2 regions of the Salinicola sp. DM10 genome follow, and region 2 is predicted to be linked to the other one. Evidence: riboswitches for the same ligand, from Rfam matches in the RefSeq annotation. Region 2 holds a riboswitch; the other holds the start of a gene.
What was found. A riboswitch is a leader RNA that binds a small molecule or an ion and turns the genes downstream of it on or off. The one in region 2 is predicted to bind thiamine pyrophosphate.
Positions count from the first base shown of each region.

Region 1: it holds a riboswitch for thiamine pyrophosphate, as region 2 does, so the genes downstream of both, thiC (phosphomethylpyrimidine synthase ThiC) here and J0A90_RS01990 (ABC transporter ATP-binding protein) in region 2, are expected to answer to the same signal.

Region 1 covers NZ_JAFLEN020000002.1:14,057-25,170, forward strand. Annotated here, with positions in the region: gene J0A90_RS08855 (transglutaminase-like cysteine peptidase) at 1-15, shown strand, start outside; gene J0A90_RS08860 (EF-hand domain-containing protein) at 62-577, shown strand; gene J0A90_RS08865 (glutathione S-transferase N-terminal domain-containing protein) at 758-1,066, shown strand; gene J0A90_RS08870 (peptidylprolyl isomerase) at 1,147-1,425, shown strand; gene J0A90_RS08875 (CsbD family protein) at 1,615-1,803, shown strand; gene J0A90_RS08880 (dicarboxylate/amino acid:cation symporter) at 1,908-3,158, opposite strand; gene thiC (phosphomethylpyrimidine synthase ThiC) at 3,391-5,226, opposite strand; TPP riboswitch at 5,330-5,462, opposite strand; gene J0A90_RS08890 (anhydro-N-acetylmuramic acid kinase) at 5,530-6,672, opposite strand; gene J0A90_RS08895 (LysR family transcriptional regulator) at 6,799-7,689, opposite strand; gene J0A90_RS08900 (MFS transporter) at 7,831-9,156, shown strand; gene J0A90_RS08905 (VOC family protein) at 9,324-9,749, opposite strand; gene J0A90_RS08910 (LysR family transcriptional regulator) at 9,863-10,765, shown strand; gene J0A90_RS08915 (pirin family protein) at 10,832-11,114, shown strand, end outside.
Region 2 covers NZ_JAFLEN020000001.1:423,778-434,891, reverse strand. Annotated here, with positions in the region: gene J0A90_RS02020 (helix-turn-helix transcriptional regulator) at 103-399, opposite strand; gene J0A90_RS02015 (7-cyano-7-deazaguanine/7-aminomethyl-7-deazaguanine transporter) at 636-1,307, shown strand; gene J0A90_RS02010 (alpha/beta fold hydrolase) at 1,601-2,386, shown strand; gene J0A90_RS02005 (GIY-YIG nuclease family protein) at 2,455-3,330, opposite strand; gene J0A90_RS02000 (ABC transporter substrate-binding protein) at 3,406-4,431, opposite strand; gene J0A90_RS01995 (ABC transporter permease) at 4,494-5,303, opposite strand; gene J0A90_RS01990 (ABC transporter ATP-binding protein) at 5,296-6,051, opposite strand; TPP riboswitch at 6,092-6,194, opposite strand; gene J0A90_RS01985 (hypothetical protein) at 6,270-7,121, shown strand; gene J0A90_RS01980 (potassium/proton antiporter) at 7,220-8,929, shown strand; gene J0A90_RS01975 (hypothetical protein) at 9,113-9,328, opposite strand; gene J0A90_RS01970 (hypothetical protein) at 9,534-9,836, opposite strand; gene J0A90_RS01965 (ester cyclase) at 10,014-10,403, shown strand; gene J0A90_RS01960 (hypothetical protein) at 10,411-10,689, opposite strand.

The sequences.
Region 1 (11,114 bases), on a different contig from region 2:
GATCCGCGGCAGTGATCATTCACCTGGCGCTAACGCCATCGGATGTTTCGAGGAATAGAAGATGAACAAGGGAACGAATCGGTCGTGCTGGTCCAGCCTGGCGCTGATCTCCGCTGCGGGCTTGCTGAGCGCCTGCGCGTCACCGCAGGTCGGCCACGACGTGGTGGTCGAACGCCCTTCGATACAGGGGCCGGTGGCAGTCAGCGCCGACCAGCTGTTCGATGCCGCGGATCACGATGACAAGGGCTATCTGACCCCGCTCGACGTCGAACCGCTGGGTCTCGGCGGCAACTGGCATACGCTGGATCTCAACGGTGATGGCCACCTGTCACGGCAGGAGTTCCGGGCCCAGTTCGCCACGCCGCTGGTGCAGTCGACGCTGACGCTGCCCAATGATCTGCGCACCACTCAGCCAGCGGTGGATGACAGTTACCGCCTGCCGCCGGAGCCGCCGTCCCAGCGTTACCATCCGGCGCCGAGCGATGCGCCGACGCCGGCGACCATGAGCGTGCCGGACAACGCGCCCATCGAAGTGCCGGTATTGATGGATGATGACGCCAGCGGCAGTGCCAACTGATCCCGACGCCGGGACCGTTCGCCGTGCGATGTGATCGGGCGCCTTGGCAGGCATGCATGAGGGGGGGACTGTCGCCGGCAGGCTGTCAGCGGTTACGCTGTTGCAGGACGGCCTAATGTGAGAGGCCTGTCAGCGATGGGAAAAACGATGTTCGAATGGCTCAGGAGGTGGCTGCAACCCATGTCTGCAACGATGACACGCTCGGCACAAGATCAGGCGGCAGTGGACGAGGCGGCGACACGACTGGCGCTCTACCACTTTCAGCGTTGCCCCTTCTGTGTGCGCGTGCGTCACCAGATCGAACGCCTGAACCTGCCGATCGAGCTGCGCGATATTCAGCGCGATCCCGACCACCGACGCGATCTGATCGCCGGCGGCGGTCGCAGCATGGTGCCGTGTCTGCGTATCGCTCACGAGGATGGTCGGATCGAGTGGATGTACGAGTCAGCGGATATCAATCGTTATCTCAAGCAGCGTTTCGGCCACTGAGAGCGCAATCGGGCGGTGACGCGGCGGCTCGGCTTTTCGTAAACTGTACGATCTTCATTCATCGTTCCAGGAGTGACCGCATGGCACAGGCCAGCGCCCGCCACATTCTCGTCGACAGCGAGCAGCAGTGTCTCGAGCTCAAGCAGCAGATCGAAGCCGGTAGCGACTTCGCCGAGGTTGCCCGCCAGTACTCCAAGTGCCCCTCCGGCCGCCAGGGTGGCGAGCTCGGTACCTTCGGTCGTGGCCAGATGGTCAAGGAGTTCGACGAGGTCGTCTTCAACGGCGCCCTCAACCAAGTCCACGGCCCGGTCAAGACCCAGTTCGGTTATCACCTGCTGGAAGTCACCTCGCGCGGCTGATCACGGCGCGTTCCGCCGGGCGAGGTGACTCTCCCGGCGGCGATGTGGCGGCGATGGAGTGGCACAAAACGTTACGCGGATTTCATCTTGACGACGGCCAGATCGGACTATCTTCAGAGAGCGCGAGGCAGCGAGCGAGTCGCTGCTCGCGGCGTGAAAGGGAAGTTCCACGTCAGCGAGGTGAATGTCATGACTCAACGTTCGAAAGCCGACAAGGCCGAAGGCGCTATCGACAAGGTCGCCGGCAAGGTCAAGGAAGTGGCCGGCAAGGCGACCAAGGATCGCGAGCTGGAGGGCAAGGGCAAGGCCCAGCAGTCCAAGGGGCATCTCAAGTCCGCCAAGGGCGATCTCAAGGACGCCGCCAAACCGCGTCACTGATCCGACCCGTCATCAGCACGGCCCCGACATCTGTCGGGGCCGTTGCGTTTAGGCGCGGGGGTCGGGACCGGCGTTGCTGACAGCCGACGCCGGGAGGCCGCGCATCAAATACGGTTGTCGCTGTTGTAGATGGCCAGGTCCAGCTCCTTTTCGCTCTTGCCGACCAGCGTGGTGACCATCAGGTCGCCGGCCACGTTGACGCTGGTGCGTGCCATGTCGAGGATACGATCGACCCCGGCGACCACACCGATCGCCTCCAGCGGCAGGCCGATCTGGGCCAGCACGATCGAGAGCATGATCAGCCCCGCGCCGGGCACCCCGGCGGTGCCGATCGAGGCCAGGGTGCCGGTGAGGATGATCATGCCGTAATCGGTCATCGATAGATCGACACCCACCAACTGGGCGACGAACAGCGCCGCGACCCCCTGATAGATGGCGGTGCCGTCCATGTTGATGGTGGCACCCACCGGCAGCACGAAGCTGGAGACCCCTTCGGAAACCCCGAGATTCTTCTGCGCGCAGCGAATCGAGACCGGCAGCGTGCCCGACGACGAAGCCGAGGAGAACGCCACCACCAGCGCGTCGACGATCCCGCGCAGGTAGCGGCTCGGGTTGAGCCGGCCGAGCAGCGCGATCAGGCCGCTGTAGACCACCAGCACGTGCAACACGCAGGCCAGATAGACCACGCCGATCACCTTGGCCAGCGGCAGCAGCACGTCCAGCCCGTACTGCCCCGAGACGTTGGCGATCAGGCCGAACACGCCGATCGGCGCGAACGCCATGACGATCGCGGTCAGCTTGTACATCGCCTCGGCGAAGCTCTCGAACACCCGCACCACCGGTTCGCCCTTGTCACCGATCAGCATCAGCGAGATGCCCAGGCCGATGGCGAAGACGATGATCTGCAGGATATTGCCCTCGATCATCGCTTGCAGCGGGTTGTTGGGTACCAGACCGACCAGGATGTCGATCAGCGAGGGCGCCTCGCCCGCCTGCTGTGGGGCGCTCATCGAGGCATCGGCGCCGACCCCCGGCTGGAACAGAGTCGCCGCGACCAGGCCGATGGCGATGGCGAAAGCGGTGGTGATCAGATAGAGGGCGATGGTACGGGCCCCCACGCGGCCCATCTTCTGCGGATCGCGCATGCCGGTGATTCCCACCACCAGGGTGGAGAACACCAGCGGCACGATCAGCATCTTGATGCCGTTGATGAAGATATCGCCGAGCGGCTTGAACAGACTGGCGTCCTTGCCCATCAGGGCGCCGGCGAGGATACCCAGCAGCAGGCCGGCGATGATCTTCTGCCACAGCGGGATGCGTCGCCACAGATTGGGGCGGGCGTTGTTCGTTGTCATTCACGGGCTCCTTGCGCAGGCCAGATTGCCGGGGGCAAAAGCGCGCATTCTACCCATCCCGCGGGCGTTTGCGATCCGTCCATTCACAACCGGGATACGCTATAACCTGATTGCGACCAAAGTCGCGTATGACGCCCGCTGCCGCCACACGCCGCTACCTCCTGCTCGGCGCGCGGCAGCAGCGATGTCGTCATACCTCGCGGTAGAGCTCGCCACCCTCGCGCTGGAAGCGTTACGCCTGCGCCTTCAGGCCGGCTTCGCGATCCCCGGAGGGCGCTGCGTCGCCGAAGCGCTCGCGCACCTCCTGGGTGATCTTCATCGAGCAGAACTTGGGCCCGCACATGGAGCAGAAGTGCGCCACCTTGGCGGATGCCTTGGGCAGCGTCTCGTCGTGGAAGGCCCGCGCCGTGTCCGGGTCGAGACCGAGATTGAACTGATCCTCCCAGCGGAACTCGAAGCGCGCCTTGGAGAGGGCGTTGTCACGGCGCTGGGCTCCGGGATGGCCCTTGGCCAGGTCGGCGGCGTGGGCGGCGATCTTGTAAGTGATGATGCCGGTCTTGACGTCATCCTTGTTGGGCAGGCCCAGGTGCTCCTTGGGGGTGACATAGCAGAGCATGGCGCAGCCGTACCAGCCGATCTGTGCCGCACCGATGCCGGAGGTGATGTGATCGTAACCCGGGGCGATATCGGTGGTCAGCGGGCCCAGGGTGTAGAACGGCGCCTCGTCGCAGCAGGCGAGCTGCTTGTCCATGTTCTCCTTGATCAGCTGCATCGGCACGTGGCCGGGGCCTTCGATCATCACCTGGACATCGTGCTGCCAGGCGATCTTCGTTAGCTCGCCCAGGGTCTCCAGCTCGGCGAACTGGGCGGCATCGTTGGCATCGGCGATCGAGCCCGGGCGCAGACCGTCGCCCAGCGAGAAGGCGACGTCGTACGCCTGCATGATCGCGCAGATCTCTTCGAAGTGAGTGTAGAGAAAGCTCTCCTGATGGTGGTGCAGGCACCACTTGGCCATGATCGAACCGCCGCGGGAGACGATACCGGTGACGCGCCTGGCGGTCAGCGGCACATGATGCAGGCGCACGCCGGCGTGAATGGTGAAGTAGTCCACGCCCTGTTCCGCCTGCTCGATCAGGGTGTCGCGGAAGATCTCCCAGGTCAGGTTCTCGGCCACGCCATCGACCTTTTCCAGCGCCTGGTAGATGGGCACGGTGCCGATCGGTACCGGTGAGTTGCGCAGGATCCACTCGCGGGTCTCGTGGATGTTCTGGCCGGTGGAGAGATCCATGATGGTGTCCGCCCCCCAGCGGATGCCCCAGGTCATCTTGTCGACCTCTTCCTCGATCGACGAGGTCACCGCCGAGTTGCCCAGGTTGCCGTTGATCTTCACCAGGAAGTTACGCCCGATGATCATCGGCTCGCTCTCCGGGTGATTGATGTTGGCGGGGATGATGGCACGCCCGGCGGCCACCTCCTGGCGCACGAACTCCGGGGTGATCTCCGCGGGTAGATGGGCGCCGAACGCCTCGCCGGGGTGCTGGTGATCCAGGCTGGGATCGGCTGCCTCGCCCTGACGCTCGTGCCGGCGCTGGTTCTCGCGAATGGCGATGAACTCCATCTCCGGGGTGATGATGCCGCGACGGGCGTAGTGGAGCTGGGTCACGTTGGCACCCGGGCGGGCGCGGCGCGGAGTGCGTGCGAGCTGAAAGCGCAGGGTCGAGAGCCGCGGGTCCTCGGCACGGCGGCGCCCGAAGGTGGAGCTGGGGCCCTCGAGCCATTCGGTATCGCCGCGTTCGTCGATCCAGGCGCGGCGTACCTCCGGCAGCCCGCGGCGAATGTCGATCTGGATCTCCGGATCGGTGTAGGGGCCGGAGGTATCGTAGACCGCGAGCGGGGCATTGGGCGCGAAGCCGTCGCGGGTCGGTGTCGGTGACAGCGCGATCTCGCGCATCGGCACGCGAATGTCCGGGCGTGAGCCGGCGACGTAGATCTTGGTCGAAGCGGGCAGCGGGGCGATGGCGGCGCTGTCGACCCTGGCCGTATCCGAGAGGAACTGCGGAGATTTCATGTCGAGCGTGCTCCAGTGCATGACTCAAGTCAGGCCGGCGCACAGCGTAGGCGGGGGGAGGTTGGGTGGGGCGTGAGCGCGGACCGAGCGAGTTGACCGAGCGCACCGACCTCCGCTTGATCCCTACGCCGGTACTAGCCGGATCAGGTTCGTCGGGATCCGCCGTGGCGCCGGGCCCGGGAGGGCACTGCGCAGGACGATCTCAGCCGGTTCCACCGGCACCCCGTCAAGCGTCGATGCCGGCGTCCGGCGAATGGCCGGGCGCAGACATCTCGGCCAGTCTGGGGGAGCGCAGAGAGCGGGTCAAGCGGGGGCGTTGGCCCGTGCCAACCTGCCACCGGGCTGGGGCGCGGCCACGCCGGTGGTGAGCGGAAAGCTCAGCGGCAGGCCGCGCAGCGAGCGCATGGCCAGGTAGGCGAAGCATTCGGCCTCGATCGCGTCCCCGCGCCAGCCGACGCTATCGGCGATCTGCACCTCGGCACCGGTGCGGTGGGCGAGTTCGCGCATCAGCGTGGGGTTGCGGCGCCCGCCGCCGCACACCACGATCCGCTCGGGCCGCTGCGGCAGCAGGGCCATTGCCCGGGCCACGGCGGCGGCGGTGAAGGCGGTCAGGGTGGCGGCGCCATCTTCGAGTTCCAGCCCCGCGGCCATCTCCGCCTGGAAGTCGAAGCGATCCAGCGACTTGGGATAGGGCGCGGCGAGGTAGGGGTGTTCGAGCAGTGCCTGAAGCCGCTGCTCATCCACCTGCCCGCGGGCGGCGATGAGGCCGTCGCGGTCCATCGCCGCGCCGGTGTGCTGGCGCACCCAGTCATCGATCGGCGCATTGGCGGGGCCGGTATCGAAGGCGATCAGGCGCCCCTGGTCGGATGGCTCGCCGTCCCACCAGGAGAGATTGGCGACGCCGCCGAGGTTGAGCACCAGACTCTCGGCACCGGCATTCAGGCGCTCGAGCAGCGCGCGGTGATAGACCGCCGACAGCGGCGCCCCCTGGCCGCCGCGCTCGACGTCCGCACTGCGGAAATCATAGACCACGTCGCTGCCCACCAGGCGTGCCATCAGCTGGCCATCGCCCAGTTGGCGAGTGGCGCCGCGGCGCCCCGCGACCGGCGGGCGGTGGAGCACGGTCTGGCCGTGGAAGCCGACCGCACTGAGCTGTTCGGGACGGAAGCCGTGCCGGGCGAGGAACTCGCTCACGGCGGTGGACTGCGCCTCGGTCAGCGCGGCCTCGGCGCGGCGGAAGATTGCCGGCTCGGGGCCTTCGAAGTTCCACGCCCGGGCGGCCTCGAGGGCCTCGGCCAGCAGCGGGCGGATATCCTGGGCGTAGGGCACCAGCTCGTAGGGGCCGAACTCGTCGATGGTGTCGCCATCGCTGCGCAGCATGGCGATATCGATGTTGCCATCGAGCACGGTGCCGGTCATGAGACCGAGGCTCCAGCCGGATTGCATGGTGGCGTCTCCTGTGTGCATGAAGCGGGTATGACGATCACGTCGTGATGAGCTGGCTCGGCGCGAGCGGGTCTGGCGCAGACTCTACCGGCTGCGGGCGGCCGCGCAAAGCCGGCACGCGGCGGTTCAGCCGGCGATGGCCTCGCGCACGATCTGAATGAAGTGCTGCGCCTGGGGCGTCAGGTGATGGCGCGGATGGGTCAGCCACACCTCGGAGCGCGCGTCGGCATCGCTGATCGGACGGTAGCGCACGTTATCGATATGGATGTGGCGGAACGACTCGGGCAGCAGCGAGACACCCAGTCCGCTGGCGACCAGGCTGATGATGGTGTTGGGGCCGCCGACCTCCTGGACCAGACGCGGTGTCAGCCCGCGCTGAGCGAACAGCACGTTGAACTGGTCGAGCAGACCGGTACCGGCGGCGGGCGAGAAGTAGACGAACGGCTGGGTGGCCAGCTCGGCCAGACTCAGCGGGGTATCGCTCGCGCCGAGCTCGCTTTGGGCATTGACCACCGCCACCAGCGGTTCGCGTATCAGAGTGAAAGCGGAAAGCTCTGGCGGCAGGGTGGCCGGGCGCATGATGCCGATATCCAGATCGCCCTCCAGCAGCGGCGCGATCTGGCGCTGGCTATTGAGCTCGTGCATGCGTAGGTCGACGTCGGGGTAGCGCTGGCGGTAGTGGGTCAGCGTGCGCGGCAGCAGTGGGGTCAGCGGCACCGAGGTAGTGAAACCGATACGCAGCTGGCCGCTCTCGCCGCGGCCGATGCGAGAGACCAGCCGCGAGGCGCGCTCGGCGCGGGCGAGCACCTCGCGCGCCTCGTCGAGGAACAGCTCGCCTGCGGCGGTCAGCGCCACACGGCGATTGGTGCGCACCAGCAGCCGCCCGCCCAGCTCCTCCTCCAACGCCTTGATCTGCTGACTCAGCGGCGGCTGGGAGATGCCCAGACGGGCCGCGGCGCGGCTGAAGTGCAGCTCCTCGGCCACGGCGACGAAGTAGCGCAGGGTTCGCAGTTCCATGGTCTCGCCCACCTGAATGATATCTTCAGGATATCAAAAACTATGAATCATATATTCGAAATAAGGCTTGCGCCGGCTTATGCTAGGTCCTGATCGGCGCGCGGCCACCACCGCGCGGCCGCTTTCCTCAGGAGTCTCGACTTGCCCCGCCACCGCACCCCCGCGCCGCTGCGCGATAACACCTTGGATGCCACGACCGATGCCGTCAGTGACACCAATCGGTCGCTGAAAAACGCCGCCGAACGTCTCGAAGCCGAGGCCGCCGAGGGCGACTTCATCGAGCGTGGCCGGCGCGGCTATCGACCCACCATGCTGGCGCTGTTCCTGGGCGCCTTCTCGACCTTCGTGCTGCTCTACTGCGTGCAGCCGATCATGCCCATTCTCTCCGACGCCTTCGGCATCGACGCCGCCACCAGCAGTCTGTCGCTCTCGGTGGCGACCGGCATGCTGGCGATCGGCCTGCTGATCACCGGGCCGATCTCGGATGCGGTGGGGCGCAAGTCGATCATGTCGGTGGCACTGCTGGCGGCTTCGACCTGCACGCTGCTGGCGGCGGTGATGCCGAGCTGGTCCGGGGTCCTGGTGATGCGGGCGCTGGCGGGGCTGTCACTGTCGGGGCTGTGCGCGGTGGCGATGACCTACCTCAACGAGGAGATTCATCCGCGCTACGTGGGGCTGTCGATGGGGCTCTACATCAGCGGCAACAGCATCGGCGGGATGAGTGGACGCCTGATCAGCGGGGTGATGGTGGACTGGGTGCCGTGGCGCTGGACGCTGGCGATCATCGGTCTGGTGGCGCTGCTCGCCGCGCTTTTGTTCATGCGTTGGCTGCCGCCGTCGCGGCACTTCACGCCGCGGCCGTTCAATGCGCGCAGCGTGCTTTCCGGCTTCACGGTGCACTTCAAGGATCGCGGGCTGCCGCTCTTGTTTCTTGAAGCCTTCCTGCTGATGGGCGGCTTCGTCACCCTCTACAACTACATCGCCTATCGGCTGCTGGCGGAGCCCTATCAGGTCAGTCAGGCGCTGGTCGGGCTACTCTCCATCGCCTATCTCTCCGGCACCTACAGCTCGGCCTGGGCCGGCTCGCTGGCCGATCGCCTGGGGCGGCCGCGCATCTTCTGGCTGTTCATCGTGATGATGCTGGTGGGGCTGGCGATCACCCTGCTTAAGCCGATCAGCCTGATTCTGATCGGCATCCTGATCTTTACCTTCGGCTTTTTCGCCGCCCATTCGCTGGCCAGCGGCTGGGTCGGGCAGCGTGCCCGGCAGGCCAAGGGGCAGGCGTCTTCGCTCTATCTGTTCAGCTACTATCTGGGCTCCAGCGTCGCCGGCACCCTCGGCGGCGCCTTCTGGTACTGGGGCGGCTGGCACGGCGTGGCGCTGTTCATCGGGGGACTGCTGCTCGTGGCGCTGGCGATCGGCGTGCTCTGCCTGCGCCGCCTGGAAGCGCTCGGCGCGGCCAGTTGACACCCACGCCAGGTAACAACAACGCCAGGGGGCCGGTCAGTGACCGGCCCCCTGGCTGTCTTTTCCGGACTATCTTTCGGCTGTTTCTTACGGGCTATTTCTTATGGGCTATCTCGTTCGGGCGTTCACCCGAACGAGGCTAACCGGCGAGATCGCTGCTGCCGAATTCACTTGGCGAACAGCTGGCTCATGTCCTTGAAGGCCTTGAACTCGAGCGCGTTGCCGCAGGGGTCGAGCAGGAACATGGTGGCCTGTTCGCCGACCTGCCCCTTGAAGCGCACATAGGGCTCGATCACGAACTCGGTGCCGAAGCCTTTCAGACGCTCGGCCAGGGCTTCCCACTCGTCCCAGCCCAGGATGATGCCGAAGTGCGGCACCGGTACATCGTGGCCGTCGACCGGGTTGGTGTGTGCCGCCTGTTGAGACGGCGTCTGCGGGTGCTCGTGGATCACCAACTGGTGGCCGTAGAAGTCGAAATCCACCCACTGCTCGCTGGAACGGCCCTCGCTCAGGCCGAAGGTCTCACCGTAGAACTTGCGTGCGGCGGGCAGGTCATGAACCGGAATGGCGAGGTGGAAAGGGGAGAGTGCCATGATGAGTGCTCCTCGAGTGTCGTGTGTCGGCTCAGTTTGATGGCGAAAAAAATCGATGGAAAGCGGATAATATTGCAGTCTGATATCGAAAAAAGTGGATTCATGGCAATAGTATGCTGCGCGAACTCAAGACCTTTCTGGCGGTGGTGCGTCACGGTACCTTCTCTGCCGCCGGCGGAGCGGTGGGGCTGACCCAGTCGGCGGTGAGTGCGCAGATCCGCAACCTGGAAGCGGACATCGGCGAGCCGCTGTTCGAGCGCACCGGGCGCGCCGTGCGTCTCAACGCAGCAGGTCGGCGCCTGCTGCCACAGGCCGAGAGCATGCTCGAGCTGGCCGCGCGCATTCGTGCCTCCACCGGCGATGAACTGAGCGGTGACTGGCATCTCGGCGCCATCGCCAGCGTCCAGAGCGGGCGCCTGCCGGCGATTCTGGCGACGCTGGCGGCGCGCGCGCCGGGGGTGATGACGCGGGTGGTGCCCGGGGTGTCACTGGCGCTGCTCGACCAGGTCGACAAGGGCGATCTGGACATGGCGCTGATCGTCAAACCGCCGTTCGGGCTGCCGCGGGACCTCTACGCCTGTGTCGTCGCCCGCGAACCCTTCGTGCTGATTGCCCCGCCGGCCAGTCAGGAGACGACCCTGGAAGCACTGCTGATGCGCCATCCCCTGGTGCTCTACGACCGCGGTTCGTTCGGCGGGCGTCAGGTGGTGCGCTTTCTCGAGCGTCAGGGGCTGCGCCCACAGATTCGCCTCGAGCTCGACGAGATCGATGCCATTGCGCGTCTGGTGGCCTGCGGCCTGGGCGTGGCGCTGATCCCGCGTACCGGCATGTGGTGCCTGCAGTCGCCGCTGCCGGTGCGCGTGCTGTCGCTCGAAGAACGTGTCTTCCACCGTGAGCTGGTGATGGTGTCGCGTCTGCCACCGGAACAGTCCGCGCTGGTGGCGCTGGTCGAAGAGGCGCTGCTGGCCGAGGCTGCGCGCGCCGCTGTCGACGACCCTATGCAATGGTTGGGCTGAAATCATTCGCTTTTTTCGCGGCATCCGTGACCTAGACTGCTCTCTAACGCCATTCAGGAGCCTCGCATGTCTTCCCTCAACCCCCGCGGTGTCATTGCCCAGCACCCGGCCATCCGCGACGATATCGGTGATCTGACCACCCGGCGCCCGCTGCCGGGGCCGCGCCTGTCGCAGCTCGATCCGTTCCTGTTTCTCAATCATCACGGCCCGCAGGTCTATCCGCCCAATAACCATGGCTTGCCCTTCGGTCCACATCCGCACCGTGGCTTCGAGACGGTGACCTTCATCCTCGAAGGCTCGCTGGCCCACGCCGACAGCGCGGACCATCAGAGCGTGATCCACACCGGCG
Region 2 (11,114 bases):
GTGAACTTGACCCGCCGCGCTTTACGCGAAACAGATTGGCACGCGAGTCGAGGCGTTGAAGCCATCGCCCCGCAGTGCCTGCCTGTGGTCGTTCCCGAGTGGCTAGCCCATACCTAGATCGGCGAGGGTAGCGATCAACCGGCCTGCGGTATCACCGTTGAGTGAATAGTAGATGATCTGCGAGCTGCGCCGTGTGGTGACCAGTCTCTCCTGGCGCAGCACGGCGAGGTGTTGCGACAGTGCCGACTGGCTCAGCGCCATCTGCTGGTTGATCTGGGTCACCGAGCGTTCCCCGGCCATCAGCAGGCACAGAATGCGTAGCCGACTTTCGTTGGCCATCGCCTTCAGGGTCGCGGTGGCGGGCCCGAACTGAGTTTCCGAGAGTGTCTGTTCCGTCATATGTGAAGTCCGAATTCGCAGGGCCGGCGCTGAACAATCTGTTACATTCATTTCTTATATTAACCTTTGTAACGTTAAGTTACAAAGTTTTTTTAGTGGTCCATCTGGTCTGGTATCAAGAGGGTTCCCTATAATGCCGCCCCCGCCGATGCCGCCCGAAGCCGCGACAGGCGGCAACGATGTCACTGAGGGTTCCCTTACCCCTCGGCCGACCGGCAGACGAAAAAGGTTCTTTCATGCTCAAACTCGACGAAAGTCAGATTCGCCAGACGCTTTTGTGGCTGGTCTCGTTTCATGTCGCGGTGATCACCGCCAGCAACTATCTGGTGCAGCTGCCGTTCACGCTGTGGGGGCTGCATACTACCTGGGGGGCGTTCAGTTTCCCGTTCATCTTCCTGGCGACGGATCTCACCGTGCGGCTGTTCGGCAAGTCGGCGGCGCGGCGCATCATCGCTGGGGTGATGGTGCCGGCGCTGATGGTTTCTTACGCGGTATCGGTGCTGTTCCAGCAGGGCCGCTTCCAAGGCTTCGAAGCGCTGGGGCAGTGGAATCTGTTCGTTGGGCGTATCGCCTTGGCCAGCTTCATGGCCTACGTGCTGGGGCAGCTGCTCGACATCCATGTCTTTGATCGCCTGCGTCGCCTGCGCGCCTGGTGGGTGGCGCCGACGCTGTCGACCATTCTCGGCAATCTGGCCGATACCTTCGCGTTCTTTGCGATCGCCTTCTGGCACGGTCCCGACGCCTTCATGCGCGAGCATTGGGTGGATATCGCCTGGTTCGACTACGCGGTGAAGCTGACCATCAGCCTGCTGTTCTTCCTGCCGCTCTACGGTGTACTGCTGGCCTGGCTGGGGCGGGTCGTGCTCAGTGGCCGCGATGAATCACTGCCGGGCCTGCCGCGACGCTGAGGTGGTGAGCTGGCGGGCCGAGGCACGGTCCGCCTGGCGCTCTGTTATTCTTACGATTCGCATCAAGAAACGCCACGCCGCGACAGCGCCAACCCGGTCATCGAAAGACCGGCAGATAGGCGGGTCGGCGGCCGAAAGCCAGTGAGTGGTGTAAAGCCAGCGAGTGGTGTAAAGCCAGCGAGTGGTGTAAAGCCAGCGAGTGGTGGAAAGCCGGCAGTGGTGGAAAGCCGGCAGTGGTGGAAAGCCGGCGAGTGATAGCAGGCCGGCAGTGGTGGAATAAAAGGAGAGCCAGATTGCAACTGCACTGTATCGATACCGGCACCGTCGATGCCGATGACCCCACACGTCCTCTGGTCGTGTTGCATGGCCTGTTCGGGAGCGCCGACAACTGGCGCTCGCATATCAAGCAGTGGCAGCAGACGCGCCGCGTGGTGGCACTCGATCTGCGCAATCACGGGCGGTCGCCGCATGCGCCGGGGATGCGCTACGCGCAGATGGCAGCAGATGTCGCCGAGTCGCTCGACGCGCTCGAGATCGCGCAGTTCGATCTGCTGGGGCATTCCATGGGTGGCAAGGTGGCGATCACCCTCGCTCGGCAGCGGCCCCGAGCGGTGGCCAGCCTGATCGTCGCCGATATCGCCCCGGTACCCTATGAGCATGGTCACGACGAGATCTTTGCCGCCATGCGCCGGGTTGTCGAGGGCCGGCCCGAATCGCGCCGCGAGGCCGACGCGCTGATGGCCGAAAGCGTGGATGTCGCTGCCACGCGCCAGTTTCTGGCTACCAATCTGGTGCGCGACGACGAGGGTATTCTGCGCTGGCGGGTGGGGTTGGATGAGATTGCCGACGGCTATGAGAACATTATCGCCGCGCCGGATGGCGAGGGCGCTTACCCTGGGCCTGTGCTGCTGCTGCGCGGCGGTAACTCCCCCTATGTGCGCGATGCTTACCGTGAGGCGGTGGCAGCGGTGATGCCCGAAGCGACCTGGGAGACGCTGGAGGGAGCGGGGCACTGGCTCCACGCCGAGCAGCCGGAAGCGTTTCAGCAGGCGCTGTCGCGCTTTTTCGCCGCTATCTGAGTCGGCACTGGCTCGCCACCGCTGGTGCGTCGCTGGCCTGGGCTTGTCAGCCTGTAAGCCTTTGGCGCTCAATCGCTGTCGTTGGCCTCTCCCTCCACCGGAATGATATCGAGATTGTCGAGTTGGGCGGCAAGGAAGCGGTTGAGGATCCGGTAGGTATCGATATCGAAACCGCGGTTGTCGGGTAGTACCTCGAGCTGGTTGAGATCGCTGACGCTGCCCTGGTAGTGCCAGTGGTCGACCACGTGCAGCCCGATCTCGCCACTGTCACTGCGTTCGCGAAACGCCACCCGGCCGGGCCACGGCCAGTTCTCGATGCGTAGCCGCTCCATTGCCGCCCTGGCGCGCCGGGTATGGTTCTCCAGGCTCTCTTCGCCGCAGCAGGCACCGCGACAGCGCCCCAGCTGATAGCCGAAACAGCGCCCGCGCCCGGTCTCCAGCCCCAGCACCCGTAGGCACAGGCCCTGCTCTGTGGCGATGTCCTTGAGCGTGGCGCGGGCTGTATGGCGATTGCGGAACAACCCGTAGAAGCGTGAGCGCGCGGTGACCACCCACTGGCCATCGCTCAGTTCGGGACGCGCTTCACCCTCCGGCCAGTCCCAACTGATCAGCCGGACCCGGCGACGCAGCTGGCGATTGTAGAGCGGCACCCAGCGCTTGATCAGGTCAGCCTCAAGCAACTGCGCGCCAAGGTCACCGCTGGTCAGAATCCAGGCGATACGCTGGGTCTGCTCGAGCATATGGCGGTGACGCCCGGAAGCGGGATCGCGCAGGTGGGTACGTACGCGTGTGCGAATGTCGAGACTCTTGCCCACGTAGAGCGGCAGGTCGTTGTGACCGAAGAAGACGTAGACGCCGGTGCGCGATGGCAGGCCATCGAGGGTATCGATACCGGTACTCGGTAGCGATGCTGCGGGATCGCGGCGAGGGTCGTAGAGGGGCATGGGGGAGCTCATGCTCCCCACTTTAGCTGATTCCGTTTACCTCGGCCGGTTCCGTTCGCGTTGGCCGATCGTGCATCAGGGCGCGTTGAGATCGACCGCTAAGCGCGAGATCGGGCTCTGGCTCTTGATCTGGCCGCGCTCGAGCAGGAAGGCCTCGAAGTCGCGGTAGCGCTTGACGTCCAGCGCCGCCGGGCGCAGCGCAAAGCGCGGCAGGGTGGCGTTCCAGGCCGCTTTGTTGAGCGGGGTGTCCAGCGACGGGTCGTAGGCGATGAAGCGCTGCCAGCCCTCATCCGGATGATTGATGATCCAGGCGGTGGCTTCGCCGATCGCGTCCATGAAGCGGCGATAGGCGTCGCGATGCTGATTCAGGGTGTCGCGGTTGGCGACGAAGATCAGCTCGTCGTAAGTGGGAACGCCTTCCTCCTCGATATAGAACGGTTTGCCCTCGACGCCTTCCTGCTTCATCTGTGCCAGCTCGAAGTTGCGGAAGGCCCCGGTAACCGCGTCCACCTTCTGGCTGATCAGCGCCGGCGTCAGCGAAAAGTTGACGTTGACCATCTCGACGTCGTCCAGGGTCAGCCCGTGGTGCTCGAGCATCGCCGCCACCAGCACTTCTTCGACCCCGCCAACCGAGTAGCCGATCTTCTTGCCGGCGAGCTGGGAGAGATCGTCGATACCGCTGTCGGCGCGCACCAGCAGGGCGTTGAGCGGGGTCGCGATCAGCGTGCCGATGCGCACCACCGGCAGCCCCTGATCGACCTGTAGATGCAGCTGCGGCTGATAGCTGAGCGCCAGGTCGATGCGCCCTGCGGCGACCAGCTTGGGCGGCACGCTGGGGTCCGCCGGCGACTGGATGTCCACGTCCAGTCCGCGCTTGGCGAACAGCCCAAGCTGCTTGGCCACGAGGATCGGCGCATGCACCGGGTTGGGGTACCAGTCGAGCATCACGCTCAGCGGAATCATCTTGGGGGGCACCAACGCGTCGTCATCGGCCTGGGCGTGAAGTGGCAGCAGCGTAGCCAGCATCAGCAGGATCAGGCCGAGCAGCGCCGGGCGGCGCGGTTCGCGTGTGGCGGGGATGGTTCGAGATAGCGTGGGCATGCGCAGGTTCCCTCTGGTTGGGGTTATTGTCGATGTGTGATCGCATGGTTTCGGGGCGGGTTTCATACGTTGGCCTCCAGGCGATCGCGGTGCCAGGGCATCGCCGCACGGATCGCCGCGTCGACGCCGAAATAGAGCGCCAGCGCGAACGCCACCAGCACCACCAGGGCGGCGAACATCACGTCGATCTGCAGGCGCGCATTGGCGTTGAGCATCAGATAGCCCAGGCCCTGGCTGGCGCCGACCCACTCACCGATCACCGCGCCGATCGGTGCCGCGCTGGCGGCCATGCGCAGCCCCGAGGCGAGGGATGGCAGCGCCGCCGGCAGCTGGACCCGCAGCAGCGTCTGACGGCGTGACAGACCGAAGGTGGTGGCCAGGTCGAGCCACCCCTGCGGGGTCTGGCGCAGGCCGTCGTAGCCGGTGGAGGCGATCGGGAAATAGATGATCAGCATGGCCATCAGGATCTTGGGCCACAGCCCATAGCCGAGCCACAGCATCAGGATCGGCGCCAGCGCGAAAAGCGGTATCGCCTGGCTGATCAGCAGCAATGGCAGCAGGGTGCGCCGCAGCGGCCGAAAGCGTGCCAGTAGTAGTGCCGTGGCCAACCCCAGTAGCACGCCACCGATGAAGCCGCCCAAGATCTCGGTCGCGGTGACCAGGGCGTGATGGGCCAGCAGCGCGCGCTGATCGAGCAGCGCCCGCACCACTGCCAGCGGCGACGGCAAAATGTAGCGTGGCACGCCGGTGAGGCTGACGACCGCCTGCCAGGCGGCGAGCAGCAGCGCCAGCGCCAGTAGCGCCCGCGCCGGGGCGTGGAGTTGACGCGCCAGACTGGGCCGGACTCTCTGGATCGAAGTCGATTCAGACATGTGCCGGCTCCCGCAGCAGCGCCACCAGTTCGGCCTGATGGGCCAGCAGTTGCGGATCGTCCAGCGCCCGCGGCCGCTGGCCGGTGGGCGCCGCCAGCGGTACCGCCTGCGCCGGCTCGCCCTGCAGCACCAGCAGGCGGTCGGCGAGCCGCAGCGCCTCCAGCGGGTCATGGGTGACCATGATCACGGTGCGGGTGGCGAGCAGTTCACTGGCCAGATCGTGGAGCTCGAGCCGGGTAATCGCGTCGACCGCGGAGAAGGGCTCATCCATCAGGACCACCCCGGCATCCTCGTACAGCGTGCGCGCCAGTGCCACACGCTGGCGCTGACCGCCGGAGAGTGCCGCCGGCCAGGCATCGGCCTTGTCCGCCAGGCCCACGCGGGCCAGCAGCGCCAGTGCGCGCTCACGCGCCTCCGGGGCTGTCGGCCCCGCTCGCCGGCCGCGCCATTTGGTGCCCAGCATCACGTTGCCGATGACCCGAAGCCAAGGCACCAGCAGATCCTGCTGCGACATCCACGCCAAGCGCCCCCGCAGCGGCTGGCCGTCGCTGGTCGTGCACTCGATGTGATGGCGGTCGGGCAGGGCGAGGCCGGCGATCATGCGTAACAGCGAACTCTTGCCGCAGCCGCTGCGCCCGAGCAGGCAGGTCCAGCTGCCGGCGTCGAATTCGACGGCGAGATCGTGGAACAATGGCCGGGCGCCGAAGGTGAGCGAGGCGCGGCGAATGTCCAGCCCGGGTGGTGACATGACCACTCCCATGACGGGGCTGCAACGGCGGGGGCATCATGCGCGGGCAGGCTGGCCTTTCCTCCGCCGGTGCTAACCGGTTCAGGTTCCAGGGTTGTGCGCTGCACTCTCAGCCCGTCCGGCGGGCACCCCTATCCAGTGAGCGCCGATTGTACGCCGCCCGGAAGCCGCTGCCCACCTTCGCCCCTGATGCACCGAACTCGAGAGGAGTCGCGATCTTGCCAGATGTTCTGCCCATGGCCGACGCCGAACTCACGCGCCGGGTCTCGCTTTATGCCGGGGTGGCGCTGACGCCGCTGCCGCTGCGCTTCGCCGACAGCGCCAACTGGCTGTGGCGCAGTGAAGAGCTCTCGCCCAAGCTCTACAAGCTGGCCCGTACCGATGCCGAAAGCGATCCGTTCTGGCACGGCATGCGCGAGCTGTTCGGTGTCGATCGCTGGCGCCATGCCCATGAGCTGCCGGCGCTGGCAGGTTCGCTGCCGCAGCATCTGCCGCTGGCACCGCTGCCGTTGATCTGGCTGGGACGGCTACAGGGTGCGCCGCTATGGAGCCTGCCCTGGCGTCAGGCGCCGGCAGCGCGGATGGATGCCGCCTTTGCGGGCCAGTTGGGGCGGCAACTGCGGCGACTCCACCGTGACGCGCTGCCAGGGTGGGGGCATCCGGCGAGCGGCGTTTATGCGCTCGACGCTTGGCCGCGGGCGGCGCGAGCCTTCGTCGCCAGCCGCGGTGCGCTCGATCCCTTAGAGCTAGTCAGTCTGGACTGGCCGCGGCCGAGCCGTGCGGTCTGGAGCCTGCCCGACCTGCGTCCCGACCAGTTCCTGCTCGGCGGACTGGATGGCTACTGGGCCGATTGGGAGGCGCTGGTATGGGCACCGCTGGAGTTCGATCTGTGCTTGCTCGAGCTGATGCTCGAGAACGCGGCACAGCGTGAGGCCTTCGTCGAGGCTTACGGCGCCGAGCACTTGCCGTCGCTCGATGCCTATCGAGATGGCATGCGCGCGGTCATCCTGACCCTCGGCGTGCTGGGGCCTCTGAGCCTATCCCTGAAGGAGTTTCCCCATTGGCTCTAGGCATATGAAAAAGATAAAAAAATCGGCGTTACTCCCGGCGCAATCGGGTCGCGGCATGGCATACTGAATTTTTCTTTACGGATATCGACGATAGTCTCGTGGACTCGATCAATAGCTTGTTTCTCGTTTGCGGCGCGCTGATCGCGCTGAGCATCCTCGCCAGCCGTGTCTCCTCACGGATCGGCGTGCCGCTGCTGGTACTCTTCCTCGGGCTGGGCATGCTCGCGGGCGAGGAGGGCGTGCTCGGCCTGCAGTTCGATGACTACTCGCAAGCCTTCTTGATCGGCCACCTGGCGCTCGCCATGATCCTGCTGGACGGCGGCCTGCGCACCCGCTTCCAGACCTTCCGCGTGGGGCTCAAGCCGGCGCTGTCGCTGGCCACCATCGGTGTCTTTCTCACCAGCGGTATCGTCGGCCTGCTGGCGATGTGGCTGCTCGATCTCAGTCTTATCGAGGGGCTGCTCGTGGGGGCGATCGTCGGCTCCACCGACGCTGCGGCGGTCTTCTCGATGCTCAAGGGGCAGGGCGTCAATCTCAACGAGCGTGTCGGTGCCACCCTGGAGATCGAGTCGGGTACCAACGACCCGATGGCGATCTTTCTTACCATCACGCTGGCGGAAATGCTCACCGGTGGCGTAGGCGGGCTGAGCGACACCCTGATGCGCTTCGTGCTGCAGTTCGGCGTGGGGTTGGCGATCGGCCTCGGCGGTGGCTGGATCTCGGCCAAGATGCTGCGCTGGCTCGATCTTGCGCCGGGGCTCTACTCGCTGCTCGCCCTGGCGCTGGGGTTCTGCATTTTCGGCGCTACCAGCGCCATCGGCGGCAGTGGCTTCCTTGCGATCTATCTCACCGGGCTGATGATCGGCAATCAGCCCGGGCGTCACCTGACGCATATTTTGCCGGTCCACGACGGCCTGGCGTGGCTGAGTCAGATCGGGCTCTTCCTGGTGCTGGGTATGTTGGTCACCCCGTCCGAAATGATCGACTACGCCGTGCCCAGCGTGATCCTGGGGGTGGCGCTGATCCTGGTGGCGCGGCCGCTGGCGGTACTCGCCTCGCTGCTGCCGTTCTTCAACTTCCGCTGGCGCGAGCTGTGTTTCATCTCCTGGGTCGGGCTGCGCGGCGCGGTGCCCATCGTGCTGGCGATCTTCCCGGTGATCAGCGGCGTCGAAAACTCGGCGCTCTATTTCAACGTGGCCTTCTTCGTGGTCCTGATCTCGCTGCTGCTGCAGGGGTCGACCCTGGCGCGATTCGCCCACTGGATGCGCGTGGCACTACCCGAGAGCACCACGCCTGACCGCCGCGGCCAGCTCGGCGTGCTGCCCGAGAACGACTACGAGATGTTCGTCTACAAGGTCGAGAACGAGTCGCTCGACGACGTGCCCATTCGCCTGTTGCGGCTACCCTCGGGCACCTTGATCTCGGCCATTTTTCGCCAGCATGCCATGCTCCACCCCAAGGGCAGCACCCGGCTGCGCCTGGAAGACGTGATCTGCCTGATCGGGCGCACCGGCGATCTGCCGTCGCTCAACCGGCTGTTCAACGGTGAAGCCAAGCTCAAGCGCGAGCGCGCCTTCTTCGGCACCTTCTCGCTCGACGGCGAAGCGCTGATGCAGGACGTGGCCAACGCCTACGGTCTCACCCTCAGCCCGGGGGAGCAGGAGATGACGCTGGGCGAGTTCGTGGCGCTACGCGTCGGTGGCCATCCGGTGGTAGGCGACGACGTCGACTGGCACGGCTTCCACTGGGTGGTCAGCGAGATGGAAGGCAACCGGGTGACGCGAGTCGGTCTCAGGCTCTATCACTGACAGCCAGCCAGGCTGTCTCGGGAAACCAGGCTTTCTCGAAAACCAAGCTATTCCGGCAAGCCAGGTACACGAAGACCCAGGTGGAGATGGCCCGGGCCTGAGTGGGAGGCGCTTATTGAGAGAAGTGCTTGAAGTGCTTATTGAAGTAAGCGCTTCCTGAAAAAGGAAAGTGCTGGCGGCGGCCTACTCGACCTCGGCATCCAGCGACGGGCGGCTCAGCTGCTTGCCGGTCTCACGCTCGATCATGCCGTTCATGCGCGCCGCGCGGTGCTGGGCCTGCGACTCCTCGTCGAAATAGCCGAGGCTACCGCCGGTATCGCCGTCGAAGACTTCGTAGCAGACCTGATTGTGGCTGCCCGGCTTGAGGGTCTTTCGCACTTCGATGAAAGGCTCTGCCATGCTGGAATCCTCGCGCAAGAGATGAACGTTGAGCGTAGCTCACTCGATGCCACTGTATAGGGTGCGATTGTTAAGGGTGGCGACGTTGCGGTATGGGGAGTGGTGTCCGCGACCGCACAAGCTTGCCCTGGATCAGCCTAACGCCCACCTATGACCGTTTGGCGTCATGATCGGTGGAGGCTGGCGGGTAGCAAACCTCATGGTGCTAGTCGGGATCGAGATCCCACTGTAATCCAAACTGTAACCCGTTGACCGCCTCGTTGAGCAAGTCCTGGTCGCGATTGGCGCTGCTGGTGTCGTTCTGAATCCGTGCGCTCTGACTCTGCGGGTCCGGCCAGCCCAGCCGGCCCATGCACGCCTGGTACTCCGGCTCGCCGGCGATCTGGTGCGTCTGGCGCTCACAGGTACGGCTGTCTCTGAGGAAATTCGTCGCACTCAGGCGCGGCACCGCCGAAACACAGCCGGCCAGCAGGCAGCAGATCAGAATGAGAGGTAGCAGACGACACATGGAGGCTTCACCGGGGACTGCCCGGAAGCGTAGCACTCCTGACGCGTTTTGTTACCAGAATTCATGCTTCAAGTGCTTGTTCGTAAAGCGACTCGCCGTCGCCGCAGTGCCATGCCAGACTGCGTGGGCTACTGACTCACGCCTCGCTACGCAGCTGTGGCACCACGGAGCCCCACGATGCACCGAGACGACCTTGCCGATCTCTACCACGGCTATATCGACTGCCTGAACCGCCAAGCCTGGGACACGCTGGGGCGATTCGTCCACGAAGCCGTGACTCATAACGGCCGCCAGTTGGGGCTCGACGGCTATCGCGAGATGCTGGAGCAGGATTTCGCGGCCATCCCGGATCTGCACTTCACCATCGAGCTGCTGGTGGTCGAACCACCGCGCATCGCTGCCCGGTTGGCGTTCGACTGCACTCCGCGAGGCACCTTTCTCGGCCTGGGGGTCAATGGCCGGCGGGTTCGCTTCGCCGAGAACGTTTTCTACACCTTCCGCGATGGCAAGATCGTCAGTGTTCAATCGGTGGTCGACAAGAGCGTGATCGAAGCGCAACTGGGGTAGGGGAAAGTCATCCGTCGCAGGCACAGCCCGGTGGTCGATGGCAGGTGTAGTTCCTGCTGATGCAGCTGTTGCCACAGGCCTTGCCCTTACGACAGACCTTGCAGCAGCCTTGGGCCAGCAGTTGTCCATCGTCCGCGGTGAGTGTGGAGAACTCCGGGGCGACGGCCGGGCACTCGCCTTCAAAGGCGATCTCTTGAATGAATACTTGGGATGGCTGGGGCTCGGCACGGTTTTCTGCGGCCAAAGCCGTGGCGGCCACGACCATGCTGAGCAGCACGGTGATCATTAGCGGTTTCATGTTGCTTCCCTGCGTGTAGGTTTTATAGCGCTTCTTCTGGGCGCTATTAGAGCATTACACTGGGATTTTACGATGCCAATAGCACATTGGTCTTTTGCCGCGCCTCACGTGCTGGTCCTTGATGCGGTACGTCTCGGCGGCATCGGCTGCCCGTGTAACTCATGCTTCGCCCTATGCTGGGCAAAGGTGTTCGGCGCAGGGAGACCAGCAATTACCACTTTATCCTGAACACCAGCCAGACGGGGTTGTCGCCGACGGCGTGCTGCTGGATGACCGTGGTGGATATGTGCGGCGCTCGATTCAGGAGCCGCCGGGGTAGATCGAAGGGCTGTGATGGAGGTGGTGCAACGGTAGGCGTTGCACCCGTTGCACCCGTTGCACTTTTGGTCACTTTTTGACCAGGTTAGAAAAAA